Regions from separate parts of the Streptomyces sp. NPDC034037 genome, predicted to be linked through region 3. Evidence: riboswitches for the same ligand, from Rfam matches in the RefSeq annotation. Region 3 holds a riboswitch; each other region holds the start of a gene.
What was found. Region 3 has a riboswitch for cobalamin ahead of cobN (cobaltochelatase subunit CobN). Riboswitches for the same ligand answer to the same signal wherever they lie in the genome.

Region 1 (7,321 bases), on a different contig from region 3:
GAGGCGTCGAAGGCCGTCGCGGGCTTCGGGTACTCCCTCTCCCCCGCCGACCTCGCGCAGGCCGCCAAGGACGTGGAGGAGTCCTCGCTGCTCTCGCGCACGGGCGGCGCGCCCACGCTCGCGGTCGGCGTCTCCGAGATCTTCTCCCAGGTCACGGGCGGCTCACTGCGGGCCTTCTGGTATCACTTCGCCATCATGTTCGAGGCGTTGTTCATCCTGACCGCGCTGGACGCGGGCACGCGCGTGGGCCGCTTCATGCTCCAGGACATGCTCGGCAACGTCTGCGAGCCCTTCAAGAGGGTGAGCTGGAAGCCCGGTCTGGTGCTGACCAGCGCCGCCGTCACCGGTCTCTGGGGGTACTTCCTGTGGGTCGGCGTCCATGAGCCGCTCGGCGGGATCAACCAGCTCTTCCCCATCTTCGGCATCGCCAACCAGCTCCTCGCCGCCGTCGCCCTGACCGTCTGCACGACCCTGCTGGTGAAGTCGGGGCGCCTCAAGTGGGCCTGGATCACGGGCGTCCCGCTCGCCTGGGACGTGACGGTGACCCTGACGGCGAGCTGGCAGAAGGTGTTCTCCGGCGACCCCCGGGTGGGGTTCTTCACGCAGCGCTCCCGCTACCGGGACGCCATCGAGGAGGGCCGGATCCTGCCGCCCGCGAAGACCATGGACGACATGCACACCGTCGTCACCAACTCCACGGTGGACGGCGTCCTTTCGGCGGTCCTCGCCCTGCTCGTCGTCGTCGTGATCGTCGACGCGGCGCGGGTGTGCGTGCGGCATGTGCGCGACCCCGCCGCCACCGCGCTGCACGAAGCGCCCTACGTGGAATCGAAGTTGACGGTATGAGCGTCGACGGTACGGGCGTGGTGGTGCGCGCCATGACCATGGCCTCGCGCGGGCTGCGCCGACTGCGGTGGTACGTCCGCGAGTTCACCGGGGAGTCGGCGTACGAGCGGTATGTGGCGCACGTACGCGAGGCGCATCCGGCCGCGCCGGTGCCCAGCCGCCGCGCGTTCGAGCGCATGCGGACGGACCGCCAGGAGTCGGACCCCCGGCAGGGGTTCCGCTGCTGCTGAGCAGGCACGTCGACCAGTCCGTTATCCGGACAGGGGTTCCATACAGCGAGACTGTGGCTTAGATTTCCCGCACGTTAAGCATGGGATAAGTGAGGGAACGGAGCCGCGACATGTCAGATGCGCCTGAAGTGAACAGACCGGTGGTCACACCGGTCCGCGTGGTCATCGCAGCCTGCCTTGTCGCGCCCTTCGTGGCAATGCTCTGGGTGAGTTCATACGCGAAGGTCGAACCGACCTTCATCGGCATCCCGTTCTTCTACTGGTACCAGATGCTCTGGGTGATCATCTCCACCCTGCTCACGATGACCGCGTACAAGCTGTGGCAGCGCGACCAGCGCGCCCGCAAGGAAGGTGGGCGGTCATGAAGGACGGGGTCAACGGCGTCGCGCTCGCCGTCTTCATCTTCTTCTTCGTCGCGGTCACGGTCATGGGCTTCCTCGCCGCCCGCTGGCGCAGGGCCGAGAACCAGAGCCTGGACGAATGGGGCCTCGGCGGCCGGTCGTTCGGCACCTGGGTGACGTGGTTCCTGCTCGGCGGCGACCTCTACACCGCGTACACCTTCGTCGCCGTCCCCGCGGCGATCTACGCGGCGGGCGCGGCCGGCTTCTTCGCGGTGCCGTACACGATCCTCGTCTACCCGCTGATCTTCACCTTCCTGCCGCGCCTGTGGTCGGTCTCGCACAAGCACGGCTATGTGACGACCTCCGACTTCGTGCGCGGACGCTTCGGCTCCAAGGGGCTCTCGCTGGCCGTCGCGGTCACCGGCATCCTCGCCACGATGCCCTACATCGCGCTCCAACTGGTCGGCATCCAGGCCGTCCTGGACGTCATGGGCGTCGGCGGCGGGCCGGACACCAACTGGTTCGTCAAGGACCTGCCGCTGCTGATCGCCTTCGCGGTGCTCGCCGCGTACACCTACTCCTCGGGGTTGCGCGCACCCGCGCTGATCGCGTTCGTGAAGGACGGTCTGATCTACCTCGTCATCGTCGTCGCGATCATCTACATCCCGATCAAGCTCGGCGGCTTCGACGACATCTTCGCCAAGGCCGGTGACGCGTTCGCGCAGACCAACCCGGCGACCGGCAAGCCGCGCGGTGCGCTCGCGCCCGCCGAGGCCGGCCAGTGGACGTACGCGACGCTCGCGCTCGGCTCGGCCCTCGCGCTGTTCATGTACCCGCACTCGATCACCGCGACGCTCTCCTCCAAGAGCCGCGACGTGATCCGGCGCAACACCACCATCCTGCCGCTCTACTCGCTGATGCTCGGCCTGCTCGCCCTGCTCGGCTTCATGGCGATCGCGGCCGGGATCAAGGTGGACAACGGCCAGCTGGCGATCCCCCAGCTCTTCGAGACCATGTTCCCCGACTGGTTCACGGGCGTGGCCTTCGCGGCCATCGGCATCGGCGCGCTGGTCCCCGCGGCCATCATGTCGATCGCGGCCGCGAACCTCTTCACCCGCAACATCTACAAGGACTTCCTCAAGCCCGACGCGACGCCCGAGCAGGAGACCAAGGTCTCCAAGCTGGTCTCGCTGCTGGTGAAGGTGGGCGCGCTGGTCTTCGTCCTCACCATGGACAAGACGGTCGCGATCAACTTCCAGCTCCTGGGCGGCATCTGGATCCTCCAGACCATGCCCGCGCTGGTCGGAGGCCTGTTCACCCGCTGGTTCCACCGCTGGGCGCTGCTCGCGGGCTGGGCGGTCGGCATGGTCTACGGCACGCTGGCCGCGTACGGAGTCGCCTCGCCGACGCAGAAGCACTTCGGCGGTTCGTCCGACTCGATCCCGGGCATCGGCGAGATCGGCTACATCGGCCTCACCGCGTTCGTCCTGAACGTGGTCGTGACGGTGGTCCTCACCTTCGCCATGCGGGCGCTGAAGGCCCCCGACGGCATCGACGAGACCTCCCCCGAGGACTACACCGCGGACGCGGGCGACCCCGGCGTCGTCGAGGAGCTGCCGCCGGCGACCGCGGGCGCCGCGCACTGAGCACGCCCCCGTGACACAGGGCCGCCGTGACCAACGACCCGTGACGAAGGGCCGCCGGAAAATCGGCGGCCCTTCGCCGTGCCCGTGTTGCACACTGCGCCGCATGGACATCAGCGCCCTCACGATCAGACCCGCGCACCCCGACGAGTACGAGGCGCTCGGCGCCCTCACCGCACAGGCCTATCTCGCCGACGGCCACCTGGACTTCGGGGCGGACGACCCCTACCTCGCGGTGCTGCGCGACGTGGCGGCGCGCGCGGCCGCGGCCGAGGTCCTGGTGGCCGCGGCGGACGGCAAGGCGCTCGGCTGCGTCACCTACGTGCCGTCCGGCGGCCCGATGGCCGACATCGCCCGCGCCGGCGAGGCCGAGATCCGCATGCTGGCCGTCTCCCCCGAGGCCCGCGGCAGGGGCGTCGGCGAGACGCTCGTACGGGAGTGCGTGCGGCGCTCCCGGGACGCGGGCCGCACCGGGCTCGTCCTGTCCACCCAGACGTCGATGCGCACCGCCCACCGGCTGTACGAGCGCCTGGGCTTCCGGCGCACGCCCGAGCGCGACTGGAGGCCCATCGAGACGGTGCCGCTGCTGGCGTACATGCTGACGTTGTAGGCACCGCACCCCGCGAGCCGACACAAGATGTGGGCCCGCCTCCAGGGCCCGGCACAAGATGTATGCTCGTGCTCGCTGTCGCCGCAGGGGAATCCGGTGCAAGTCCGGAACTGTCCCGCAACGGTGCATGTGTACGCATTCGGCGTACGCGGAGTCCGAGGACCTGCCGACAGCGCACCCGTACCGTCCGGTCCGGGTGCCGACCGTCCGGGCCTCGTGGAGTGGGCCGGTGGACGCGGTACGCCGCCCTGCCCGGGTGCGCCCGTGTGCGCCCATCCCTCCCCCCTGGCCCAGAGCCGAGCGAGGGAGTGCCCCCACGTGACCATCGCGCCTGCCGAACCCGCGTCAGCGCCGTCGACGCCTTCGGTGCCGACCCTTCAGGACGCCGAAGGAACCGACGGGCCGGGGACCGCGCTGCTGCGCACCCTGACCGACCTCACCGCCGACCTGCCCGACGCCGACCCCGGCCGGGTGGCCGCCGCCGCGCTGCGCGGCCGCTCGGCGCGGGCCGACGAGGCCGAGCTGCGGGCGCTGGCCACCGAGGCGGCCGCGGGGCTCATCTCCGAGGACCCGGCGTACTCCAAGCTGGCGGCGCGGCTCCTGTCGATCGGCATCCGCGAGGAGGCGGCGACGCAGGGCGTGCGCTCCTTCACCGACTCCGTCGCGGTCGGCCACCGCGAGGGCCTGATCGCCGACCGCACGGCGTCCTTCGTGACGGCGCACGCGGCCCGGCTCGACGCTTTGGTGGAGGGCGCGCTCGCCGACGGCGCCGACTTCCGCTTCGAGTACTTCGGCCTGCGCACGCTGCACAGCCGCTATCTGCTGCGCCACCCGATCACCCGGCAGGTCATCGAGACCCCGCAGCACTTCATGCTGCGCGTGGCGAGCGGCCTGGCGGAGGACGGCAGCGAGCGGGCGCTCGACGAGGTCGCCGCGCTGTACCGCCTGATGAGCCGCCTGGACTATCTGCCGTCCTCGCCGACGCTCTTCAACTCCGGCACCCGCCACCCGCAGATGTCCTCCTGCTACCTCCTCGACTCCCCGCTGGACGAGCTGGACTCCATCTACGACCGCTACCACCAGGTCGCGCGGCTCTCCAAGCACGCGGGCGGCATCGGACTCTCGTACTCCCGCATCCGTTCCCGGGGTTCGCTGATCCGCGGCACGAACGGGCACTCCAACGGCATCGTGCCGTTCCTGAAGACCCTGGACGCCTCGGTCGCCGCCGTGAACCAGGGCGGCCGGCGCAAGGGGGCCGCCGCGGTCTACCTGGAGACGTGGCACTCCGACATCGAGGAGTTCCTGGAGCTGCGCGACAACACCGGTGAGGACGCGCGGCGCACGCACAACCTCAACCTCGCGCACTGGATCCCGGACGAGTTCATGCGCCGGGTCGCCGCCGACCAGGACTGGTCGCTGTTCTCCCCGGCCGACGTGCCCGAGCTGGTCGACCTGTGGGGCGAGGAGTTCGACGCCGCCTACCGCGAGGCCGAGGCCGCCGGGCTCGCGAAGAAGACCATCCCGGCCCGCGATCTGTACGGCCGCATGATGCGCACCCTCGCGCAGACCGGAAACGGCTGGATGACGTTCAAGGACGCCGCCAACCGCACCGCCAACCAGACGGCGGAGCCCGGCCACACCGTGCACTCCTCCAACCTCTGCACGGAGATCCTGGAGGTCACGGACGACGGCGAGACGGCCGTGTGCAACCTCGGCTCGGTGAACCTCGGCGCCTTCGTGGACGCGGCGAGCGGCGACATCGACTGGGAGCGCCTCGACGAGACCGTCCGCACCGCCGTCACCTTCCTCGACCGCGTCGTGGACATCAACTTCTACCCGACCGAGCAGGCGGGGCGCTCCAACGCCAAGTGGCGCCCGGTGGGCCTCGGCGCGATGGGCCTCCAGGACGTCTTCTTCCGGCTGAAGCTGCCCTTCGACTCCCCCGAGGCGCGTGCCCTCTCCACCCGCATCGCCGAGCGGATCATGCTCGCCGCGTACGAGGCCTCCGCCGACCTCGCCGTCCGCAACGGCCCGCTCCCCGCCTGGGAGAAGACCCGCACCGCGCGGGGCGTGCTGCACCCGGACCACTACGGCGTCGAGCTGACCTGGCCGGAGCGGTGGGCGGCGCTGCGGGAACGTATCGCCGAGACCGGCATGCGCAACTCGCTGCTGCTGGCCATCGCGCCGACCGCCACCATCGCCTCCATCGCGGGCGTGTACGAGTGCATCGAGCCGCAGGTCTCCAACCTCTTCAAGCGCGAGACGCTCAGCGGGGAGTTCCTTCAGGTCAACGCCTACCTCGTGCAGGAGCTGAAGCGGCTCGGCGTGTGGGACGCGCAGACCCGCGAGGCGCTGCGCGAGGCCAACGGCTCGGTGCAGGGCTTCGGCTGGATCCCCGAGGACGTCCGCGCGCTGTACCGCACCGCGTGGGAGATCCCGCAGCGCGGCCTGATCGACATGGCCGCCGCGCGCACCCCGTTCCTCGACCAGGCGCAGTCGCTCAACCTCTTCCTGGAGACGCCGACCATCGGCAAGCTCTCCTCGATGTACGCCTACGCCTGGCAGCGGGGTCTGAAGACCACGTACTACCTGCGCTCGCGCCCCGCCACCCGCATCGCCCGCGCGGCCGGCTCCGGCACCGCCACCACCGCCCCCGTCCCCGCGCAGGTCACGGCCGAGGAGGCCGTCGCCTGCTCCCTGGAAAACCCCGAGTCCTGCGAGGCCTGCCAGTAATGAGCACCACGACGAACAGCGAGAAGAACCTGCTCGACCCGGGCTTCGAGCTGACCCTGCGCCCCATGCGCTACCCGGACTTCTACGAGCGCTACCGGGACGCGATCAAGAACACCTGGACGGTGGAGGAGGTCGACCTGCACTCGGACGTCGCCGACCTGGCGAAGATGACGCCCGAGGAGCAGCACCTGATCGGCCGCCTCGTCGCGTTCTTCGCGACCGGCGACTCGATCGTCTCCAACAACCTCGTGCTGACCCTCTACAAGCACATCAACTCCCCCGAGGCGCGGCTGTACCTGAGCCGTCAGCTGTTCGAGGAGGCCGTGCACGTCCAGTTCTATCTGACGCTGCTCGACACGTATCTGCCCGATCCGCAGGACCGGGCGGCCGCGTTCGACGCGGTCGAGGAGATCCCCTCGATCCGCGAGAAGGCGCAGTTCTGCTTCAAGTGGATGGACTCGGTCGAGAAGCTGGACCGGCTGGAGACGCAGGCCGACCGCCGCCGCTTCCTGCTCAACCTCATCTGCTTCGCCGCGTGCATCGAGGGCCTGTTCTTCTACGGTGCCTTCGCCTACGTCTACTGGTTCCGCAGCCGCGGTCTGCTGCACGGCCTGGCGACCGGCACGAACTGGGTGTTCCGCGACGAGACGATGCACATGAGCTTCGCCTTCGACGTGGTGGACACGGTCCGCAAGGAGGAGCCCGAGCTGTTCGACGACGCGCTCCGGACGCAGGTCACGGACATGCTGAAGGAGGCCGTCGAGGCGGAGCTGCAGTTCGCCCGCGATCTGTGCGGTGAGGGTCTGCCGGGCATGAACACCGACTCGATGCGCGCCTACCTGGAGTGCGTCGCCGACCAGCGCCTCCAGCGCCTCGGCTTCGCGCCGGTCTACGGCTCGCAGAACCCGTTCTCCTTCA
Region 2 (7,321 bases), on a different contig from region 3:
GCGCCGCGATGACGAGGCGAGCTACCACTCGATGCCCCTCTGGCCCTTCTGGCCGGTGTCCATCGGGTGCTTGACCTTGGACATGTCGGTGACGAGATCCGCGAAGTCGACCAGCTTCCGCGGGGCGTTGCGGCCGGTGATGACCACGTGCTGGGTGCCGGGACGGTCGCGCAGGACCTCGACCACCTCGTCCGTGTCGATCCAGCCCCAGTGCATCGGATAGGCGAACTCGTCCAGGACGTACAGCTTGTACGTCTCCTCGGCGAGGTCGCGCTTGACCTGCTCCCAGCCCTCGCGGGCCTTGTCCTCGTTGGTCGGCTCGCCCTCGGCGGGAGCGCGCTGGATCCACGACCAGCCCTCGCCCATCTTGTGCCAGGCGACCGTGCCGCCCTCGCCGGAGGCGCCGAGCACCTTCAGCGCGTTCTCCTCGCCGACCTTCCACTTCGCCGACTTCACGAACTGGAACACCCCGATCGGCCAGCCCTGGTTCCAGGCCCGCAGCGCGAGCCCGAACGCGGCGGTCGACTTGCCCTTGCCGACGCCCGTGTGGACGAAGACGAGCGGGCGGTTGCGGCGCTGGCGTGTCGTGAGCCCGTCGTCCGGTACGACACTCGGCTGTCCCTGCGGCATCAGGCGGCCCTCCTCGTGGGCGAGTTCATTCCCTGTACGTTCTTGACCAGACCGGCGATCGAATCCGCCCGCAGCTCGTCCAGCGTCACGGCCGTCCCGCCGAGCTCGCCCGCCAACTGCCCGGCCAGACCCAGCCGTACGTAACCCGACTCGCAGTCCACGACCACCGAGGCGACGCCCTCGGCCGCGAACAGCCGCGCCGCGCGCCCCGCCCGGGCCACCGGCTCCACCCCGCCCGTGGCGCGCCCGTCCGTCACCACGACCACCAGCGGCCGCCGCGCCGCGTCCCGCAGCCGCTCGACGCGCAGGACGTCGTGCGCCTTCAGCAGGCCCGCGGCCAGCGGGGTGCGCCCGCCGGTCGGCAGCGATGCGAGCCGGGCCGCGGCCGCGTCCACCGACGACGTCGGCGGCAGCGCCACCTCGGCGTCCTTGCCCCGGAACGTCACCAGCCCCACCTTGTCGCGCCGCTGGTAGGCGTCGAGCAGCAGGGACAGGACGGCGCCCTTCACGGCGCTCATCCGCTGCCGGGCCGCCATCGACCCGGAGGCGTCCACGACGAACAGCACGAGGTTGCCCTCACGGCCCTCCCGCGTCGCCTGCCGCAGATCGTCACGGCGGACGACCAGCCCGGGGCCGGAGCGCCCGCGCGCCTTCTGGTGCGGCGCCGCGGCCTGCACGGTCGCCGCCAGGTGCAGCTTGGTCAGCGCGCCCCGGGGACGCCGCGAACCCGTCGTGCGGCCGTGCTCGGTCCGGGCCCGCGAGCGCCGCCCGGCGGCGCCCTCGCCGATGCCGGGCACGCTCAGCGTCTTCGTGCGGAACGGCTCGGCGGCGCCCACCGCCCGCTGCTCACCGGCGCCCGCACCCGGGGCGGGCTCCTGCGGGGCCGGCGCCTCGTCGGGTCCCGGCCCCTGCTGCTGGGAGGGCAGGTCGGGGGCGGTGGGACCGTCCGCGGGGGGCTGCCCGCCGCCCGGGCCGCCGCCGGGGCCGCCGCCGTCGGGATCGTCGTCGCCCTCCGGCGGCTCGGGCTCCTCGGCAGTGCCGTCCTCGCGGGCCTCCTCCAGCGTCTCGTCGAGCTTGTCCTCGTCCAGCCCCGGCGCGTCGAAGGGGTTGCGGCGCCTGCGGTGCGGCAGCGCGAGCAGCGCGGCCTGCCGCACGTCCTCGCTCGTGACGTCCGTACGCCCCGCCCAGGCGGCCAGCGCCGTCGCCGTGCGCGCCATCACGATGTCCGCCCGCATCCCGTCCACCTCGAACGCCGCGCAGGTCGCCGCGATCTGACGCAGCGCCCCGTCGCCCAGGACGACCTGGGGCAGCAGCGCCCGCGCCGCCACGACCCGCTCGCGCAGCGCGGCCTCGTCCGCGGCGAAGCGCCCCGCGAAGGCCTCGGGGTCGTCGTCGTACGCGAGCCGCCGCCGCACGACCTCCACGCGCTGGTCGGTGTCCCGGGACGCGGCCACCTCCACGGTCAGCCCGAACCGGTCGAGCAGCTGCGGCCGCAGCTCGCCCTCCTCGGGGTTCATGGTGCCGACGAGCAGGAACCGCGCGGCGTGCCGCACGGACACGCCCTCACGCTCGACGTACGAGGCGCCCATCGCGGCGGCGTCCAGGAGCAGGTCGATGAGATGGTCGTGCAGCAGATTGACCTCGTCCACGTACAAGATGCCGCGGTTCGCCGCGGCCAGCAGCCCGGGCTCGAAGGCCTTGACGCCTTCCGCGAGCGCGCGCTCGATGTCGAGGGACCCGACGAGACGGTCCTCGGAGGCGCCCACGGGCAGCTCCACCATCCGCGCGGGCCGCGCCGTGGCACCGCCCGCCTCGTGCGGGCCGTCGGGGCAGTTCGGGTCGGGCGCCGCCGGGTCGCACGAGAAACGGCATCCGGCGACGATCGGCACCGGCGGCAGGAGCGCCGACAGGGCGCGTACGGCGGTGGACTTGGCGGTGCCCTTCTCACCCCGTACGAGCACGCCGCCGACGGCGGGCGAGACGGCGTTCAGCAACAGCGCGAGCCGCAGGTCGTCCTGCCCGACAAGAGCGGTGAACGGATACGGGGTACTCACAGAGCCTCCTTGGTGCGGTGGTGCGGGGCGGTGCTCATGACGGCGCGCCCGGCGCGATGAACGGCAGGCCGGCCGGCGCGCCCTTCTCGATCAGGCGCGACAGCCCGTCCGTGTCCGCGTGTTCTTCGATCAGGTCACCGAGCAGGTCCAGCTGCTCCTCGCGCAGGGCGGCGAAGCTGGTGTCCGGCGCCGGCACGAAGCGGCGCCCGGCCGCGCGCGCCACCTCGGTGAGGAAGCGGCGCCGGAACGCGTCGCTCTCCAGCGACCCGTGCCAGTGCGTGCCCCACACCTCACCGACCCGGCAGCCGTCCAGGAACGGCTCCCCGCCGGCGACCTCGGCGACCCCGTGATGGATCTCGTACCCCTCGACCGGTTCGCCGAGGGCCTCGCCGACCGGCCGGGCCAGCGTCTTCTCCCGGGCGAACCGCACCCGCACCGGCAGCAGGCCGAGCCCGTCCACCGAGCCCGCCCGCGACTCGACGTCGTCCTCGATGTGCTCGCCGAGGACCTGGAAGCCGCCGCAGATCCCGAGCACCGGACGCCCCTCGGCGGCCCGGCGCGCCAGCGCGTCCGCGAGCCCGCGCTCCCGCAGCCACTGGAGCGCCCGTACGGTCCCCCGGGTGCCCGGCACGACCACGAGGTCGGCGTCGACCAGCTCCTCGGCCCGGTCCACGAACCGCACGACGACACCCGGCTCGGCGGCCAGCGCGTCCACGTCCGTGAAGTTGGACATCAGCGGCACCGCGCACACCGCGACCCGCAGCACGTCCGCGCCGACCGGCGGCGCCACGGCCGACTCCCGCACGGCGCCCCGCAGGGACACCCGCAAGCCGTCCTCCTCGTCGATGCCGAGCCCGTGCCGGTAGGGCAGCACACCGAAGGTGCGCCGGCCGGTGAGGCCCTGGAGCATGTCGAGGCCGGGTTCGAGGAGCGAGACGTCCCCCCGGAACTTGTTGACGAGGTATCCGGCCACCAGCTCCTGGTCGGCCGCGCTCAGCAGCGCCGTCGTCCCGAAGAACGAGGCGAACACCCCGCCCCGGTCGATGTCCCCGACCACCAGGACGGGGAAGCGGGCGGCGCGCGCGATGCCCATGTTCACGATGTCGGTGCGCCGCAGATTGATCTCGGCGGGGCTGCCCGCGCCCTCGCAGATCACGACGTCGTACGTGCTCCGCAACTCCTCCAGACACCCCACGACGGTCTCCAGGAGCGCCTGGCGCCCTCCCGGCTGCGGTGTCCCGGAGGACGCCCCGCCGGGCCCGCCGAAGAACCCGCGCGCGCTCATCTCGCCCACCGGCTTGCCCATGAGGACGACCTGGCTGGAGCGGTCGCTGCCCGGCTTGAGCAGGACGGGGTTCATCAGCGCGCTCGGCTCGACGCGGGCGGCCTGCGCCTGCATGGCCTGCGCCCGGCCGATCTCGGCGCCCTCGCGGGTCACGAAGGAGTTCAACGACATGTTCTGCGCCTTGAACGGCGCGACGGACACGCCCTTGCGGGCGAGCCACCGGCAGATCCCCGCGGTGACGACGCTCTTCCCGGCGTCCGATGTGGTCCCGGCGACCAGCAGTCCACCGCTCATGCTCTTCTCCCTGACTTCGCCGCTCGCGGCGACCTCGTCGACCCCAGCACCCGCCGGGCCGCCACCGCGACCCCCAGCGCCAGCCAGCTGACCCGCCGGGAGAGCCGCACGGCCCGCTCGATGTCCGCCACGCGCACGTCCCGCCCGCCCGCGTTCAGCACGGGCCGGTGCTCGACCCGCCCCCCGTACGAGAGGGTGCCGCCGAGCCGTACGCCCAGCGCCCCCGCGAAGGAGGCCTCGACGGGACCGGCGTTCGGGCTCGGGTGCTTGGCGGCGTCCGCGCGCCACGCCCGCACCGCCCCCGAGGGCGAACCCCCGGCCAGCGCCGCGAGCCCCGCGGTGAGCCGGGCCCCCGGCCAGCCGAGGACGTCGTCCAGCCGGGCCGACGCCCAGCCGTAGCGCCGGTACCGGGGCGACTTGTGCCCGACCATCGCGTCGAGGGTGTTCACGGCGCGGAAGGCGACGAGCCCCGGCACCCCGCCGACGGCGCCCCACACCAGCGCGCCGACCACGGCGTCCGAGGTGTTCTCGGCGACGGACTCGACCACGGCGCGCGCGATGCCGTCGCGGTCCAGCGCCTGCGGGTCCCGGCCGCACAGATGGGGCAGCCGCTCCCGGGCCACCTCGATGTCCCCCGCTTCGAGGGCGCCGCCGACGGCCCGCGCCTCCCGGCCCAGCGAGGTCCCGCCGACCACGGCCCAGGTCGCGGCGGCGGTCAGCGCGACGGACGCGGCGGGGGAGCGGCGCACGAGACGGGCGGCGAGGGCGGCGGCTCCCGCCGCGCCCCCGGCGCACACCACGGCGTGCAGCGCGCCCCATCCGCGGTGGTCGCGCCACAGCAGCCGTTCGACGGCGCCCGCCGCCCGGCCGAACCCGGCGACCGGATGGCCGCGGCGGGGATCGCCGAGCAGCAGGTCGCCCAGGAGGCCGGCGGCGGCGCCGTACGCGAAGTCGCGGTCGGCACTCATCGGCTCAGCCGGCCGCTGTGCCGAGAAGGGAGCTGACGCTCGGGGAGTGGTCCGGCAACGGGCGGCCGCGCATGGCGATATGTCCTCACTCAGGGTGTCCGCGCCCTGGTTCGACGTGATCGGCGGCGAGAGTTCCTGGCTTTCCGGGGGAGCGTCCGTGACGGCCTCCCGGTGACAGTGGCGGGACCGCGCCGGATTCGCACCGGCTTCCTCTTCTGCCGCCGTAGTTGGCCCCGGAAGTCCACCACGCCCCGCGAACGCCCGTCAACTCGCCGTTGACCTGCGGCGGGAGAGTGTGCGGAGCCCCACATACGACGGTGGGGCGCCGGACGTGAACACACGTCCCGCGCCCCACCGGGGAGTCGCCGCCGTCAGGCGACGATCAGATAGATCCCGTACGCCACGGCTGCCGCGCACAGGGCGAAGCAGGCGTACGCGCCGGTGCGGGCCAGGGTCGCGGAGCCGCCGGCCGGGGCGGCGGCGGCCGTCTCCTGCTTGGAGAGGCCGACGACGCCGAGGGTGAACAGGCCCACGAGAGCCACCGTCACGGCGAGGCTGACTCCGAAGACCGAACCGAGAGCTGCCCAGTCGATGTGCATGCTGATGTGTCCTTACACCGTCGCGGGCCGGGCGGGGTCCGCCATGGCGCCGGTCGAGGTCGTGGTCGGGGCCGCGATGGTGGCCTTGACCGGTTCGTCGGCGGGGGCGCCGACGGCGGTCAGCGTGCCCGCGGGGGGCGGGGAGACGGCGGCGATGGCCGTGGTCACGACGCCCGCGGGCTCGGCGCCCGGGGCGGCGGCGCGGCGGATCTCGTCGTCGGTGACGTTGGTGTGGTCGACGGAGTTGCGCCGCGAGAGCACCCAGATCACCGCGGCGCCCGCGATGAGCAGCGCGGCGGTGGCCGCGACGCCCCAGGGGCCCTGCTGGGTGAGGAACTCGGCGCCCGCGCCGACCAGACCGGCGGCCGGCAGGGTCAGGCCCCAGGCGATGAACATGCGGGTCGCGGTCGACCAGCGGACCACGCCGCCCTTGCGGCCGAGGCCCGCGCCCATCACGGCGCCGGAGCAGGACTGGGTGGTGGAGAGCGAGAAGCCCAGGTGCGAGGAGGCGAGGATGACCGTCGCGGCGCTGGTCTGGGCGGCGAAGCCCTGCTGCGGCTGGAGGTCGGTGAGGCCCTTGCCCATGGTGCGGATGATGCGCCAGCCGCCCAGGTAGGTGCCGAGGGCGATGGCCACACCGGCCGAGACGATGACCCACAGCGGGGGGTTCGAGCCGGGGCTCAGGACTCCGCCGGTGACCAGGGCGAGCGTGATGATGCCCATGGTCTTCTGCGCGTCGTTCGTGCCGTGGGCCAGCGAGACGAGGCCCGCGGAGGCGATCTGGCCCGCGCGGTAGCCCTTGGCGGTGGCCCGGGTGTCGGTGTTGCGGCCGATCCGGTAGGTGAGGCGGGTGGCCAGCATCGCGGCGAGGCCCGCCACGAGCGGCGCGGCGAGGGCCGGGATGAGGATCTTGGTGACGACGGTGCCGCCGTTGATCGACGACCAGCCCATCGACATGACCGCGGCGCCGATGAGGCCGCCGAAGAGCGCGTGGGAGGAGCTGGAGGGCAGGCCCACCAGCCAGGTCAGCAGGTTCCACAGGATCGCGCCGACGAGCGCGGCGAAGATGACCTCGGTCTTGAGGCCGTCCTCGTTGACGATGCCGCCTGAGATCGTCTTGGCGACTTCGACGGAGAGGAAGGCTCCGACGAGGTTCAGCACGGCGGACATGGCCACCGCCGTCTTGGGCTTGAGAGCGCCGGTCGAGATGGTCGTCGCCATCGCGTTGGCAGTGTCGTGGAAACCGTTCGTGAAATCGAACACGAGAGCGGTGACGATCACGATCCCGAGGAGAAGCGTGATGTGTTCCATTTACCCAGGCTTCTGTTGGACGTCAGTGGCATGAGAAACGTAGGCAACCTGGGTGAACGGAAAGTGAACTGGGCCGGGCGACGCGGTGACCCTAAGCGGAGCGCCGCCTCTCCATATCCTCCAGGCGTCTGCGAGCGATCGTACGGAGTGGGGGCTCAGGGCCCCTGATCCAGCCGGAGT
Region 3 (7,321 bases):
ATGAGCGTCCAGATCTGCGCGCGGATCGCCGGCAGCTTCGCCGGGTCCATCGAGCTGATCTGCGCGTACTCGTCCAGGAGCTGCTCCAGGCGCGCGATGTCGCCGTAGGAGTCGGCGCGGGCCATCGGCGGCACGAGGTGGTCGATGAGCGTGGCGTGCACGCGGCGCTTGGCCTGCGTGCCCTCGCCCGGGTCGTTGACCAGGAACGGGTAGATCAGCGGCAGGTCGCCGAGCGCGGCGTCGGGGCCGCAGGCCGCCGAGAGGCCCGCGTTCTTGCCGGGCAGCCACTCCAGGTTGCCGTGCTTGCCGAGGTGGACCATCGCGTCGGCGCCGAAGCCGCCGTCGGCCGCGGGGGCCGCGATCCAGCGGTAGGCCGCCAAGTAGTGGTGCGAGGGCGGCAGATCGGGGTCGTGGTAGATCGCGATGGGGTTGTCGCCGAAGCCGCGCGGCGGTTGGATGAGGATGAGCAGGTTGCCGCGCCGCAGGGCGGCCAGCACGATGTCGCCCTCCGGGTCGCCGCCCTCGCCCACCCGCGAGCGGTCCAGGAACATCTCGCCGGGCGGCGGTCCCCAGTGCTGCTCGACGGAGTCCCGCAGCTCCTGCGGCAGCGTCGCGTACCAGCGCTTGTAGGCGGCGGCCGGGATGCGGACGGGGTTGGCGGCCAGCTGCTCCTCGGTGAGCCACTCCTGGTCGTGGCCGCCCGCGTCGATCAGCGCGCGGATCAGCTCGTCGCCGTCGCCCGAGACGAGGCCGGGGATGTCGGCTTCGGGGCCGAAGTCGTAGCCCTCGGCGCGCAGCCTGCGCAGCAGCGCGACGGCGGAGGCGGGGGTGTCCAGGCCGACCGCGTTGCCGATCCGCGAGTGCTTGGTCGGGTACGCGGAGAGCACCAGCGCGAGGCGCTTGTCGGCGGCCGGGATGTGCCTCAGGCGCGCGTGGCGCACGGCGATCCCGGCGACGCGGGCCGCCCGCTCGGCGTCGGCGACATAGGCGGGGAGCCCGTCCTCGTCGATCTCCTTGAACGAGAACGGCACGGTGATGAGGCGCCCGTCGAACTCCGGCACCGCGATCTGGCTCGCGGCGTCGAGCGGCGAGACGCCCTCGTCGTTCTCCTCCCAGGCCGAACGCGACCCGGTCAGGCACAGGGCCTGGAGGATCGGCACGTCGAGCCCGGTCAGCGCACCCGCGTCCCACGACTCGTCGTCACCGCCCGCGGAGGCCTCGGCGGGCTTGGTGCCACCGGCGGCGAGGACCGTCGTGACGATGGCGTCGGCCGGGCGCAGCGCGTCGATCAGCTCCGGCTCGGGGGCGCGCAGCGAGGCCACGTACAGCGGCATCGGGCGGGCGCCGGCGTCCTCGATGGCACCGCACAGGTCGTCGATGAACGCGGTGTTGCCGCTCATGTGGTGGGCGCGGTAGTACAGCACCGCGACCGTCGGGCCCTCGATGTCGCGGGCGGCGCGCTCCAGCGGGCCCCAGGACGGCGCGGGCGCCGGCGGGTCGAAGCCGTGGCCGGTGAGCAGCACGGTGTCGGAGAGGAAGCGGGCCAGCTGCTCCAGGTTCGCCGGGCCGCCGTGCGCGAGGTAGGCGTGGGCCTCGGCCGCGATGCCGACGGGCACCGTCGAGGAGGCCATGAGCTGGGCGTCGGGTGCCTGTTCGCCGGTGAGCACGACCACCGGCAGGCCGCTGGCGATGAGCTGGTCCAGCCCGTCCTGCCAGGCGCGGACACCGCCGAGGAGGCGTACGACGACGAGGTCGGCGCCCTCCAGGAGCGAGGGCAGCTCGGCGAGGTCCAGGCGGGAGGGGTTGGCGAACCGGTAGTCGACCGGACCCCCCGCCGCACGGGCGCTGAGCAGGTCGGTGTCGGAGGTCGACAGCAGCAGAAGCATGCGGGCGCAGGCCTTCCTCGGGGTGTCCGCGCCCCGGGTGGTCGTATGGACGGCAGGAGTTCCTGGCTCGCCCCACCTCGGTGGGGCTCACAGTGGCGGGACCGCGCCGGATTCGCACCGGCCTTCCTCCCTCGGGTCCTGGTGGACCCACGCCGTCGCTGGCGTCGGCGGACCTGGCGGGCCGCCGCCTGCATAGTAAGTCCTGCCCGCCGCCGGTGGGGCGGCCGCCTGCCGGGACGGCCCGTCTCGGGAGGCGACCGGCCGGATCGGCGTGGGTATGCTCGCCGCCATGCCGCCCAGCCGAGCACCTTCCATGAACCAGGGCGAATCCCCCATACGTGACCGGATACGCGACCGGGGCGACGCCTGCCCGGGGGCCCTGCGTCTGCACCGCGCCGACGACGGCGCGCTGGCCCGACTCCGGCTGCCCGCAGGGCTCTTGACGGCGCGTCAGGCGCTGGTGCTGGCCGACGCGGCCGAGCGTCTCGCGGACGGGAACCTCAGCGTCACCTCGCGCGGCAACATCGAGCTGCGCGCCCTCGGCGAGAGCTGCGGCGGCGAACTGTCCGCGCTCCTCGCGGACGCCGGCCTGCTGCCCTCCGAACGCCACGAGCGCGTCCGGAACATCGTGGCCTCCCCGTCGGCGGGACTGGACCGACTCGGCCACGCCGACGTGCAGTTGTGGGCCCGCGAGCTGGACCGGCTCCTGTGCGGGCAGGACTGGACGACAGCGCTTTCCGGCCGCTTCCTCTTCGTCCTCGACGACGGGCGCGGGGACGTCGCCGGACTGGGCGGCGATGTGACCTTGATCGCAGAATCGGGCGGTACGGCGCAGATACGGGTCGGGGACAGCGTCCGGCGGCTCCCGGGCCCCGACGCGCCGCGCGCCGCCCTCGCCGCGGCCGGTGCCTTCCTCGCCGCGGCCCGCGAGGCGGGCAACGGCGCGTGGCGGGTGACGGAACTGCCGGCCGGGCGGAGCGTGGACCTGGCGGAGGCGTTGGCGGCGGCGGGCCTCACGACGGAGCCCGTGACGCCGGACGCATCGCCGAGCGGGTGCGCCTCCGTCGCCCGAACGCCGGCTGGGCCGGCTTCTGCGGCGCCTGCGGCGTCTGTGGCGTCTGTGGCGTCTGTGGCGTCTGTGGCGTCTGTGGTGCTTGGGGCGTCCGCGCCGTCTGCGGCTTCTGCGGCGTCTGTGGCGCCTGGGGTGTCCGCACCGTCCGTCCCTGTGCCTGTGCCTGCCCCTGCCCCTGTCTCTGGGCCGACGGTGCCGGTCTCCGGGCCGGCCGAGCAGGCTTCCGAGCCGGCCACGCCGATCTCCGATCCGCCCCCCGCGCCGACCAACCCGCCCCTCGCGCCGACCGACCCGGCCCCCGGACCGGCGGAGCCGATCTCCGCGCCGCCCGACCCAACCCCCGCACACCGCGCCCCGGCGACCGCCGCCCCGCCCGCCCCCGGCGTCATCGGTGACGCCGGTTTGGGGTACGCGGTCGTGGTGAGTACCCGGCTCGGCCGGGTGAGCGCCGCGCAGTGGCGGGCCCTGCTCCCCGCGCCCGGTGGGGAGATCCGGGTCACCCCGTGGCGCGGCTTCGTCGTCCCGGGCTTCGCCGACGAGGCCGCCGCGCGCGAGCGGCTGCGCGCGCTGGCCGACGCCGGTTTCCTCACCGACCCCCGCTCGCCCTGGCTCGGCGTCGGCGCCTGCACCGGACGCCCCGGCTGCGCCAAGTCCCTCGCCGACGTCCGCGCGGACGCCGTCCCCGGCGCCGGGGGCCTGCCCGTCCACTGGTCCGGCTGCGAGCGCCGGTGCGGACATCCGCGCGGCGACTGGGTGGACGTACTCGCCACCGGAGAGGGGCGCTACGAGGTGAGCGTGCGCACCGGCGGCACGACGGCACCCGTGAGCGGCAAGACATTGACCGAGACGGTCACGACAGCACGTACGACATCCGCAACCACCACCACAACGGCCACGAGATGAGCGAGAGCACAGTGTTCGACTACGAGAAGGACGGCGCGGCGATCTACCGCGAGTCCTTTGCCACCATCCGCGCGGAAGCGGACCTCGCCGGTCTGCCCGCCGACGTCAGCCAGGTCGCGGTGCGGATGATCCACGCCTGCGGGATGGTCGACCTCGTCCGCGACCTCGCCTTCAGCCCGCGGGTGGTGGCCGACGCCCGCAAGGCGCTGCGCGAGGGCGCGCCGATCCTGTGCGACGCGAACATGGTCGCGAGCGGCGTCACGCGCAAGCGGCTGCCCGCCGACAACGACGTGATCTGCACCCTCACCGACCCCGCGGTCCCCGACCTCGCGGCGCAGCTCTCCACCACCCGCAGCGCGGCCGCCATGGAGCTGTGGCGCGACCGCCTCGAAGGCTCCGTCGTCGCCATCGGCAACGCGCCCACCGCGCTCTTCCGCCTCCTGGAGATGATCGAGGCGGGCGCCCCGCGCCCGGCCGCGGTCCTCGGCATACCGGTCGGCTTCGTCGGCGCCGCCGAGTCCAAGGACGCCCTCGCCGCCAATCGCCTCGGCCTGGAGTACCTGGTCGTACGCGGCCGCCGGGGCGGCAGCGCGATGGCCGCCGCCGCGATCAACGCGATTGCGAGCGAGGCGGAGTGAACACCGAGACCCGGACCCCCAAGGGCAAGCTGTACGGCGTCGGCCTCGGCCCCGGCGACCCCTCCCTGATGACGGTGCGCGCCGTCGAGGTCATCGCCGCCGCCGACGTGATCGCCTACCACTCGGCCCGGCACGGCCGCTCCATCGCCCGCCGGATCGCCGAGAAGCACCTGCGCGCCGACCACATCGAGGAGCCGCTGGTCTACCCCGTCACCACGGAGACCACCGACCACCCCGGCGGCTACCGCGGTGCCCTGGACGACTTCTACGAAGAGGCCGCCGCGCGCCTCGCCGCGCACCTGGACGCCGGGCGCACCGTCGCCGTCCTCGCCGAGGGCGACCCGCTCTTCTACGGCTCCTACCAGCACATGCACAAGCGGCTCGCGTACCGCTACGACACCGAGGTCATCCCCGGTGTGACGTCGGTCAGCGCCGCCGCCGCCCGCCTCGGCGAACCCCTCGTGGAGGCCGAGGAGGTCCTGACGATCCTGCCCGGCACCCTCCCCGAGGAGGAGCTGGCCGCCCGCCTCGCGTCGACGGACTCGGCGGTCGTCATGAAGCTCGGCCGCACGTTCGGCAAGGTGCGCGGCGCCCTGGAGCGGGCCGGCCGCCTCGACGAGGCCCGCTACGTCGAGCGCGCCACCATGGACGGTGAGCGCACCGGCCGCCTCGCCGACGTGGACCCCGAGTCCGTGCCCTATTTCTCGGTGGCGGTGCTGCCGAGCCGGGTGGCGCCGCTCACGGGCGGCCCCGGGCCGGAGCCCGTCGCGGACCGCCCCGGCGAGGTCGTCGTGGTCGGCACCGGCCCCGCGGGTCCCCTCTGGCTCACCCCCGAGACGCGCGGCGCGCTCGCCGCCGCCGACGACCTCGTCGGCTACACCACGTACATCGACCGCGTGCCGCGCCGCCCCGGGCAGCAGCGGCACGGCTCCGACAACCGGGTGGAGTCCGAACGCGCCGAGTTCGCCCTGGAGCTGGCGCGGCGCGGGCGGCGCGTCGCCGTCGTCTCGGGCGGCGACCCCGGCGTCTTCGCGATGGCCACGGCCGTCCTGGAGGCCGCCTCGCAGGACGCGTACGAGGACATCGCGGTGCGGGTGCTGCCGGGGGTGACCGCCGCGAACGCCGCCGCCGCGCGCGCGGGCGCTCCCCTCGGCCACGACTACGCCACGATCTCCCTCTCCGACCGGCTCAAGCCGTGGGAGGTCATCGCGGAACGCCTGGCCGCCGCGGCCGCCGCGGATCTCGTCCTCGCCCTCTACAACCCCGGCTCGCGCAGCCGCACCTGGCAGGTGGGCAAGGCGCGGGAACTGCTCCTGGAGCACCGGACGCCCGATACGCCGGTCGTCCTCGGCCGGGACGTCGGAGGCCCGGAGGAGTCGGTACGGGTGGTGCGCCTCGGGGACCTCGATCCGACCGAGGTGGACATGCGGACGCTGCTGATCATCGGCTCCTCGCAGACACGGTGGACCCGGCGAGGCGCGGGCGACGAGATCGTCTGGACCCCGAGGAGGTACCCGGAGGGGGACTGAGAAGCCCCTACGGCCGGCTGGGAGCCGCCCACGCAGTTCCCCGCGCAGCTGTACCAAGGGCCGAGGTGGGCGCCCCTCAAGGGGTGCGGGGAACGGCGCGCTCAGCACGATGCGCCCCGCGGGGGGTGATGTCCGAGGGCTGACGGGCGCCGCGCGGATGATCCGAGGGCCGAGGTGGGCGCCCCTTACGGGGCGCGGGGAACGGCGCGCTCAGCCACGACGTACCCGCGGGTGGTCCAACGGCCGAGGTGGCGCCCCTTAAGGGGCGCGGGGAACTGCGCGGCCAGCCCCCGCCGGCCGGCGGGTCAACGACGGCCCGAGGCGCGTTCCCGCTGGAGGAGGAGCCAGGCCGCCGCCTCCCGAGGCGTGGCGACCACCTCGGCCGAGGCGGGCGCGACGGGACGCCGGACCACCACCACCGGAACCCCCGCCTCGCGCGCAGCGACAAGCTTGGGCGCCGTCGCCGCACCCCCGCTGTCCTTCGTCACGAGGACGTCGATCCGGTGCGCGCGCAGTAGCTCGCGCTCGCCGTCGAGCGTGAACGGACCCCGGTCCAGGAGGACCTCCATCCGGGCGGGGAACGGCGGCTCCGGCGCGTCGACGGATCGTACGAGGAACCAGAGACCGTCCAGCTCCGGGTCCCCGGCGAACGCGGCGAGGCCCATCCGCCCGGTGGTGAGGAACACCCGCTCACCAAGGGCCGGAAGCACCCGCGCCGCCTGCTCCAGGGAGCCGACCGGATGCCAGTCGTCGCCCTCACCGGCGACCCAGCCGGGCCTGCGCAGGGCGAGCAGGGGAACATGGGCCGTGGCGGCGGCCTCCGCCGCGTTGAACGAGATCGTCCCGGCGAAAGGATGGGTGGCGTCGATGAGCGCGTCCACGCGGTGCTCCCGCAGCCACGCGGCCATCCCCTCGGCCCCGCCGAACCCGCCGACGCGGACCTCGCCGGGCGGCAGCCGGGGCGCGGCGACCCGCCCCGCGAGGGAACTGGTCACCCGCAGCCCCGCCTCGCCCGCGAGCAGCTCCGCCAGGCGACGGGCCTCGGTCGTTCCCCCCAGAATCAGTACGTGCACGGAGTTCGGTGTCCTTCATGAGTGAGCCAAGTGGGCAGAGCCGGCCGAGCGAGCCGGGTCAGGCAGGTGGGCCGAGCGGGTCCGACGAGCCGGGCGCGGCGAAAGGCGGGCGCGGCGCCCAACTCAAGCACACCGGTCTGCGGTCCGGCTGGACGACCGGCGCCTGTGCGACGGCGGCGACCACGGCCGCGTACACGGCGCTGCTCACCGGCGATTTCCC
Region 4 (7,321 bases), on a different contig from region 3:
TGGCAGATCGGCGTCCCGAACGCCTCGGTGTCCCAGCGGTTCTCCCGCTTGAGGTGATGCCGGATGGAGGCGTGCAGCAGACGGACCTTCTGCGCGGCCGGGATGAAGCGGCTGCCCGCCTCGAAGGCGTCGGGCCGCATCAGGTAGACGGTGAACTGGCCCGTCTCCGCCATCCGCCTGGAGGGGTACGCCAGTCCGTGGGTCGTCGACAGCAGCTTCGCCACGACCGGCACGACGTAGCAGGCGGGCATGGAGGCGAAGGACAGGGCGGTGGAGATGTGCACGTTGTTGTCGATGAAGAACAGCCGGGCCTTCTCCATCTCGCTCCAGTCCACCCACGACGGGGGATGGCTGGTGGCCGCCAGATATTCTCTGGCGACGTCCGGCAGCCCGTCCGGCAGGGGAGAGCCGGCGGTGGAGACGTACCGCATCAACGTGTTGAACTTGCCGACCTCCCCGCGCTCGAAGAGCGTGGCGACGGTGGCATCGGCCAGTTCGTCCCCGGGTTCGCGCAAGGCGTTCATCGATGCCTCGGTGTACAGCATGACAGGGCTCCTCGTCTTCCAAGGTGACGGCCACGGCCGAGGGGGAGGGGCCGAGGACCGGGTGGCCACCGCGGCCGGTGGGTGCCGTCCCGCGCGGGGTTCAGGACAGGCGGGCCGCCGCCGCGTGCGCCAGGTCGGTCAAGGCCTTGGCGGCGGGTGTCGGCAGGTCCGCCTCGTGCAGGGCGTCCAGGGCCTCCTCGACCCGGACGGAGATCATGTCCTCGACACGGTCGGGCGCCCCGAGCGCGCACATCACCTCGCGTACGGCGTCCAGATCCGCCGCGTCCGGATCGGGCCGGTCCAGCAGGGCACGCAGCTGATCCCGTTGACCGGGTCCGGCCAGGCGCCAGGTCTCGGCCAACAGGGCCGTCGGCCGGTGCCCGCGCACGTCGTCGGCGTTGGCCTTGCCGGTGTGCTCGGGGTCGCCGAACAGGCCGAGCAGGTCGTCGCGCAACTGGAACGCCTCGCCCAACGGCAGGCCGTACGCGGTATAGCCCGCACGCAGCCGGCCGGCCGCACCCGCCAGCGCCCCGCCGATCAACAGGGGCTGCTCGACGGTGTACTTGGCGGTCTTGTACCGGATCACCTTCAGCGAGGCCGTGGTGTCGGGGTCGGCTCCGGTGCGCAGGATCTCCAGGCACTCGCCCGCGATCAGCTCCCGGGCCAGCGCCGACCACAGGGGGCGGGCCCGGGCCAGATAGGCGGCGGGCAGACCGCTGGCGGCGAACAGCTGCCCGGCCAGCCCCATCAGCAGATCGCCCACCAGCATCGCCAGCGACCTGCCGTCGGCCGACGCGCGGGGACGGTCGGGCACACAGTCCCGCAGGGCCACCTGGGCGGTGGGGCGGCCGTGCCGCAACGGGCTGTCGTCGATGAGGTCGTCGTGCACGACCGCGGCGGCGTGCACCAGCTCCATCGAGGCCGCCGCCCGCACCAGCGCGTCACTGTCGGGCTGGCCCACCCCGCGCCAGCCCCAGTAGCAGAAGGCCGCCCGCAGCCGCTTGCCGTCCGCGACGGCCGCCTCCAGCTGCTCGGCCACCGGATGGAGAAGCGGATCGACGTCCGCGAAGCGTTCGGCCTCCTGGCCGACGAACGCACGCAGCACCGCGTCGACACGGTCCTTGAACCGTGCGGGTTCCCACAGGTCAGAGGCCATCGGCGGCCCGCCGAGCCAGCGCGCGCCGGGCCAGGATCTCCAGGTGGGCCGGAGGCACCGCCGCGTACCGGTCCCGCACCAGGCGCCCGCGCACCAGCAGATCGTGCTCGGCGTCCGCCGCCAGGTCCGCCGCGTCCGAGCGGTGCAGCAGCCCTCGTACCGTCCCCACCGCCGTGCCCAGCGTGCTGACCCCGAGGTCGGCCAGCCCCGCCGCCAGCAGCACCGCCCGTTCACCGAGGCCGACGATGCGGCTCGCTTCCCGCGTCATGACATGTCCCCCTGAAGCACATTCCGCCGGGGCACGTCCGCCCGGCGGCCGTCTCGTGTCGCCGCTCACAGGATGACCGCACGCCGGGCGCGGCCCGGCCGGAACTCACGATCGAGTGACCGCCGCGCTTCGTGTTGCCGACCCGCCGCACGGGCGTTGCTGGAGCGAACCGGGAGCCCTCGTGGGGCCGTTCCCGCAGGGTGCCGGGCACGTCTGACCACGATCGGAATCGCCCGGGCAAGTTGTCAGGCCCCTCCGTCGCGCACTAATGTCACCACGCCTTGGTGAACGGGAAATCCGGTGTGATGCCGGTGCGGCCCTCGCCACTGTGATCGGGAAGTCCGGCTCCAGCCCTCGCGGCAGCCACTGGGCACACACGTGCCCGGGAAGGCGGAGTCCGGTCGGTACGACCCGTCAGCCAGGAGACCGGCCAAGGCACGTTGTCCATCCACGAGGTGCTGGAGAGGGTCTGCTGAGCCATGCACATAGCCGAGGGTTTCCTCCCGCCGGCGCACGCGATCGCCTGGGGCGTAGCGTCCGCGCCGTTCGTCGTCCACGGAGTCCGTCGTCTGACCCGTGAGGTCAAGGAACACCCCGAGAGCACCCTGCTCCTGGGAGCCGCCGGGGCCTTCACCTTTGTTCTCTCCGCCCTGAAGATTCCGTCCGTGACGGGCAGTTGCTCGCATCCGACGGGCACCGGACTGGGCGCGATCCTGTTCCGGCCGCCGATCATGGCGGTGCTCGGCACCATCACGCTGCTGTTCCAGGCCCTGCTGCTCGCCCACGGCGGGCTCACCACCCTGGGCGCCAACGTGTTCTCCATGGCGATCGTCGGGCCGTGGGCCGGATACGCCGTCTACCGGCTGCTCAGGCGGTTCGACGTACCGCTGATGGCCGCCGTGTTCTTCGGTGCCTTCGTCGCCGACCTGTCCACGTACTGCGTCACCAGCGTCCAGCTGGCCCTGGCGTTCCCGGACCCCGGCAGCGGCTTCCTCGGCGCGCTGGGCAAGTTCGGCGGGATCTTCGCCGTCACGCAGATCCCCCTCGCCGTCAGCGAGGGGCTGCTCACCGTCCTGGTCATGCGGCTGCTCGTGCAGTCCAGCCGGGGCGAACTCGCGCGGCTCGGGGTGCTGCCGCAGGGCAAGCGGCCCACTACGCCGCACGAGACCCCCGCGAAGCAGCAGACGCAGGAGACGCAGCAGACGCAGGAGACGCACAGGGAGGCCAGCGCCTGATGAGCCGGAACACGAAGATCAACATCTTGCTGCTCGTGGTCGTGGCGGCGCTCGCGGTGCTGCCCCTGGCGCTCGGGCTCGGCGACCACAAAAAGGAACCGTTCACCGGTGCCGACGCCCAGGCCGAGACGGCGATCACCGAGATCGAGCCGGACTACAAACCGTGGTTCTCGCCCCTGTACGAGCCGCCCTCCGGCGACATCGAATCCGCGCTCTTCGCCCTCCAGGCGGCCCTCGGCGCCGGCGTCCTCGCGTACTACTTCGGTCTGCGCAAGGGCCGCAGGCAGGGCGCCGAACGCCGGCAGGCGCAGGAGGCGCACGCCGGGCAGCCCCCGGGGGACGAGGGCGCCGAGCCCGGGCCCGGGCAGCTCTGACCGCCAGTGCTGCCCATCGACGTGGCGGCGCACAGCAGTCGCTGGCGCCGCCGCCACCCCGTGGACAAGGCCGTGCTCGGGCTCGGCCTCACCCTCCTCGCGATCTCCCTGCCGCCCTGGCCGGGCGCCGCCCTGGTCGCGGCCACCGCGCTCGTCCTGCTGCTCGGCCCGGCGGGGGTGCCGCCGCGCAAACTGTGGCGCGCCTACCGTGTACCGCTCGGCTTCTGCGTCACCGGAGCGCTGACCCTGCTCGTCCAGCTCGGCGGCCCCGACGGGTTCGTCACCCTCGCGGAGTCGGGGCCCGCGCGGGCGGGAGGCCTGCTCCTGCGCACCTCGGCGGCCTCGCTCGGCGTGCTCCTGTTCGCCTTCACCACCCCCATGTCGGATCTGCTGCCCCGCCTGGTCAAGGCGGGCATCCCGGCGCCCGTCGTGGACGTCGCCCTGGTGACCTACCGGATGAGCTTCCTGCTCCTGGACGCCATGACCCGCATCCGCCAGGCGCAGGCGGCACGCCTCGGCCACACCACACGGGCCGCCACCTGGCGCTCCCTCGCGGGTCTGGGCGCCACGTCGTTCGTGCGGGCCTTCGACCGGGCGAGCCGGCTGCACGGCGGACTCGCCGGACGCGGCTACGACGGCACCTTGCGGGTGCTCGTGCCCGAGGCCCGCGTCTCGCGGCGGTTCGTGGGAGCGGGCGTGGCACTCCTGGCGGCCCTGACCGCCCTCACCTTCGTCATGGAAAGGCTTCTTGGATGAGCGAGCCCCTGCTGGTGCTGCGCGGTGCCTCCTACGCGTACGAGGACGGGCCGGCCGTCCTCAGCGACCTGGACTTCGACGTCACCGAGGGCAGGGCACTCGTGCTGCTCGGGCGCAACGGCAGCGGCAAGACGACCCTCATGCGGCTGCTGAGCGGCGGCCTGCGACCGGACACCGGTCACCTGACGGCCGACGGCACCCCGGTCACGTACGACCGCAAGGGCCTGACGCGGTTGCGGACCACCGTTCAGCTGGTCGTCCAGGACCCGGACGACCAGCTGTTCGCCGCCTCGGTCGAACAGGACGTGTCCTTCGGGCCGCTGAACCTCGGCCTGCCCGACACCGAGGTCCGCGCGCGCGTCGCCGAGGCGCTCGCGGCCCTCGACATCAGCGCCCTGGCCGACCGCCCCACCCATCTCCTCTCCTACGGCCAGCGCAAACGGACCGCGATCGCGGGCGCCGTGGCGATGCGCCCCCGCCTGCTGATCCTCGACGAACCGACGGCGGGCCTCGACCCCGACGGCCAGGAGCGCCTGCTCGTCACCCTCCAGGGCCTGCGGGACACGGGGACCACCGTGGTCATGGCCACCCACGACGTGGACCTGGCCCTGCGTTGGGCGGACGACGCGGCACTGCTGACGCCCTCGGGCGTACGCACCGGCCCGGTGGCGGAGATGCTGGCCCGCCGGGACCTGCTGGCCCAGGCGGGGCTGCGCCTGCCGTGGGGCATCGCCGTCGCGGAGCTGTTGCGGGCGTACGGGCTCCCGGCCGGAGCGGGGGAGGGGCCGCGTACTCCGGAGGAACTCGCGGCCCTGACCTGAGAGCGGCCGACGGCACCCCTGACCTGCGGCGACGAAAGGGCGCCGGATAGAATTGCCGGCGAGTGCCCTTGTCCTCACCTGCCGCGCGGGGCTCCCCTGACGGCCGAGCCCCGAAAAAGATCACTTCCTTGAGCATCGATGAAGCCATAGAGGCGCCGCTTTCGCCTGCCGGGCCCCGCGTCCTCGACCGCCTCGCGGGCCGCGCCCCGGCCCCGCCCCCGCCGCGCACCGCCGCCCACAGCGCCGGCGCCGTCACCGCCGTCCTGCTGGCCCTGGTCGCCGTCGGCTCGCTCCTCCACGAGCCCGTGCTGATACCCCCGCTCGCGGCGTCGGCCGCGATCATCCACGGTGCGCCCGGGCTGCCGCTGGCCCAGCCGCGCAGCGTGGTCGTCGGCCACCTGCTGTGCGCCGGTGTCGGATACGGGGTGCTCGGCCTCGCGGGCGGTTCACCGTGGGCGGCGGCGGTAGCGGCCGGGATCGGCCTGGCCGTGATGACGGTGGCCCGCACTCCGCACTCGCCCGCGTGTGCGACCGCCGTGGTGATCGTCCTGCACGCGCCGGCGCCCTGGACCTTCGTACCGCTGTTCCTGGGGTCGGCCGTCCTGCTCGTCGCGACCGGCTGGGCCGCCTCACGGGTACGCCCCGGCAGCCCCCGCTACCCCGCCTATTGGTGGTAGACCCGGTCCCTCTGCCGGTGCACATCCCTCGTCTGGCGCCCCTTTTGCGAGCATCTGCGCTCCATGTCGCTTAACGTGCCCCCATGATCACCACAGACAGAGACTCCCGTCAGAGGCATCGGCGTCTGCCGGTCGTGCGCGGCGCCGGACTGGTGTGCGCGGCGGCCGCGGCGGCGGCCCTGCTCACCGGGTGCGGCGACGACGACGGAAACGACACGAAGAGCGACGCGGCCACCGCGCGGGCAGCCGCCGTCACCTCCTCCGTCTCGGGGAGCGGCTCCCCCCTGACCGAGGACCAGGACGAGCGCAAGGCGCTCGTCCCGAAGGTGAAGACGGGCCACGAGGAGGCCCTGCGCACCGCGGTGGGCGCGGTGGACGGCTCCAAGCCGGTCTCCATCGAACTCAAGGGGCCGCCGGAGACTCCCCGGTGGGAGGCCGAGGTGGCGACGGGCGACGGCGCCAAGCACCTGCTGGACGTCGACGCGGTCACCGGCAAGGCCGGCAAGGCCCGGGCGGACGCGGACCAGGACGCCGACGACAAGCGGGAACTGGCCGACCTGCTGAAAAAGGCCACCGTCACCGCGGAGCAGGCCGCCCGGACCGCCACCGACAAGACCAAGGGCACCGTCAGTTCCGTGGAACTCGACGACACGGACGGCGGCGCGCCGAAGTGGTCCGTCGACGTCGTGACGACCGAGGACTGGAACAAGACGACGTTCGACATCGACGCGACCAACCGCAAGATCCTGCGGGAACACGTCGACAAGGACTGACCCCACGGACGTGGGCCGCACGCGGGACGGCACACGCCGGACCGCGTGCGCCGGACCGCGTGCCGCGCGCCGTGGGGCCGGCCGTCAGTCCCTGCCGATGACGACCACTTCGTCCTCGTCCGTCCAGCGGCGCCGCTCGTGCTTGGACGGGTTGATCCGCACCCCGTAGCCGAGGCTCATCGACGGGTCGCCGTGCGTCCGGTAGCCGATGGCGCACTCCTGACGCCGCCGGGCCGCCGCCACGACCGTGGCGAAGGACGTCTCGCTCCCCGGCAGCACATAGTCGGTGGCGGGCCGCAGGCGGACGCCGGTGCCGTCGGCCGAGAACAGCTCCTCGAACACCGCTGCCAGGTGCCGATTCTGGGAGATCTGTGCCATGAGCAGACCGATGAGCTTGCCACTGATGATCACGTCGGCGCCGGGGCCGATGGGGGCCAGCGCCCGGTTGCGGTCGTCGACCAGCTCGGTGACGACCGGCAGTTCGCGCCCGGTCGTCTCCTCCAGTTGACGCAGCAGCAGGAGGGTGACGAGCGTGCGGTTGTCGGGGTCGTCCGGCGACGGGCCGGGAGCGGGGTCCCGGCCGAGCACGATCACGCTGTCGTAGGAGCAGACGTCCAGGCGGCGCAGCGTCTCGGGGCGGGTGACATCCCCGTGGTGCAGGGTCAGGCTCAGCTCGTTGCCGCTGTCCGTGTCGGCCTCGTTCACCTGCCGTACGG

Region 1: another riboswitch for cobalamin. It lies ahead of ACZ516_RS23030 (ribonucleoside-diphosphate reductase subunit alpha); the one in region 3 lies ahead of cobN (cobaltochelatase subunit CobN).
Region 2: another riboswitch for cobalamin. It lies ahead of ACZ516_RS00350 (cobalamin biosynthesis protein); the one in region 3 lies ahead of cobN (cobaltochelatase subunit CobN).
Region 4: another riboswitch for cobalamin. It lies ahead of ACZ516_RS11505 (energy-coupling factor ABC transporter permease); the one in region 3 lies ahead of cobN (cobaltochelatase subunit CobN).

The regions. Positions count from the first base shown of each region.
Region 1 is NZ_JBVISC010000006.1:404,313-411,633, forward strand. It holds gene ACZ516_RS23005 (carbon starvation CstA family protein) at 1-846, shown strand, start outside; gene ACZ516_RS23010 (YbdD/YjiX family protein) at 879-1,076, shown strand; gene ACZ516_RS23015 (DUF3311 domain-containing protein) at 1,187-1,441, shown strand; gene mctP (monocarboxylate uptake permease MctP) at 1,438-3,063, shown strand; gene ACZ516_RS23025 (GNAT family N-acetyltransferase) at 3,167-3,670, shown strand; cobalamin riboswitch at 3,733-3,855, shown strand; gene ACZ516_RS23030 (ribonucleoside-diphosphate reductase subunit alpha) at 3,989-6,403, shown strand; gene ACZ516_RS23035 (ribonucleotide-diphosphate reductase subunit beta) at 6,403-7,321, shown strand, end outside.
Region 2 is NZ_JBVISC010000001.1:64,964-72,284, reverse strand. It holds gene ACZ516_RS00370 (cobyrinate a,c-diamide synthase) at 1-28, opposite strand, end outside; gene cobO (cob(I)yrinic acid a,c-diamide adenosyltransferase) at 22-630, opposite strand; gene ACZ516_RS00360 (putative cobaltochelatase) at 630-2,684, opposite strand; gene ACZ516_RS00355 (cobyric acid synthase) at 2,719-4,263, opposite strand; gene ACZ516_RS00350 (cobalamin biosynthesis protein) at 4,260-5,231, opposite strand; cobalamin riboswitch at 5,361-5,483, opposite strand; gene ACZ516_RS00345 (hypothetical protein) at 5,603-5,830, opposite strand; gene ACZ516_RS00340 (inorganic phosphate transporter) at 5,843-7,141, opposite strand.
Region 3 is NZ_JBVISC010000010.1:139,576-146,896, reverse strand. It holds gene cobN (cobaltochelatase subunit CobN) at 1-1,886, opposite strand, end outside; cobalamin riboswitch at 1,930-2,049, opposite strand; gene ACZ516_RS29600 (cobalamin biosynthesis protein CobG) at 2,164-3,861, shown strand; gene ACZ516_RS29595 (precorrin-8X methylmutase) at 3,873-4,499, shown strand; gene cobJ (precorrin-3B C(17)-methyltransferase) at 4,568-6,028, shown strand; gene ACZ516_RS29585 (cobalt-precorrin-6A reductase) at 6,334-7,101, opposite strand; gene ACZ516_RS29580 (cobalt-precorrin-5B (C(1))-methyltransferase) at 7,119-7,321, shown strand, end outside.
Region 4 is NZ_JBVISC010000003.1:208,764-216,084, reverse strand. It holds gene ACZ516_RS11520 (oxygenase MpaB family protein) at 1-545, opposite strand, end outside; gene ACZ516_RS11515 (polyprenyl synthetase family protein) at 646-1,701, opposite strand; gene ACZ516_RS11510 (polyprenyl synthetase) at 1,691-1,969, opposite strand; cobalamin riboswitch at 2,235-2,418, shown strand; gene ACZ516_RS11505 (energy-coupling factor ABC transporter permease) at 2,449-3,204, shown strand; gene ACZ516_RS11500 (energy-coupling factor ABC transporter substrate-binding protein) at 3,204-3,578, shown strand; gene cbiQ (cobalt ECF transporter T component CbiQ) at 3,585-4,334, shown strand; gene ACZ516_RS11490 (energy-coupling factor ABC transporter ATP-binding protein) at 4,331-5,155, shown strand; gene ACZ516_RS11485 (HPP family protein) at 5,284-5,832, shown strand; gene ACZ516_RS11480 (PepSY domain-containing protein) at 5,916-6,605, shown strand; gene ACZ516_RS11475 (CASTOR/POLLUX-related putative ion channel) at 6,690-7,321, opposite strand, start outside.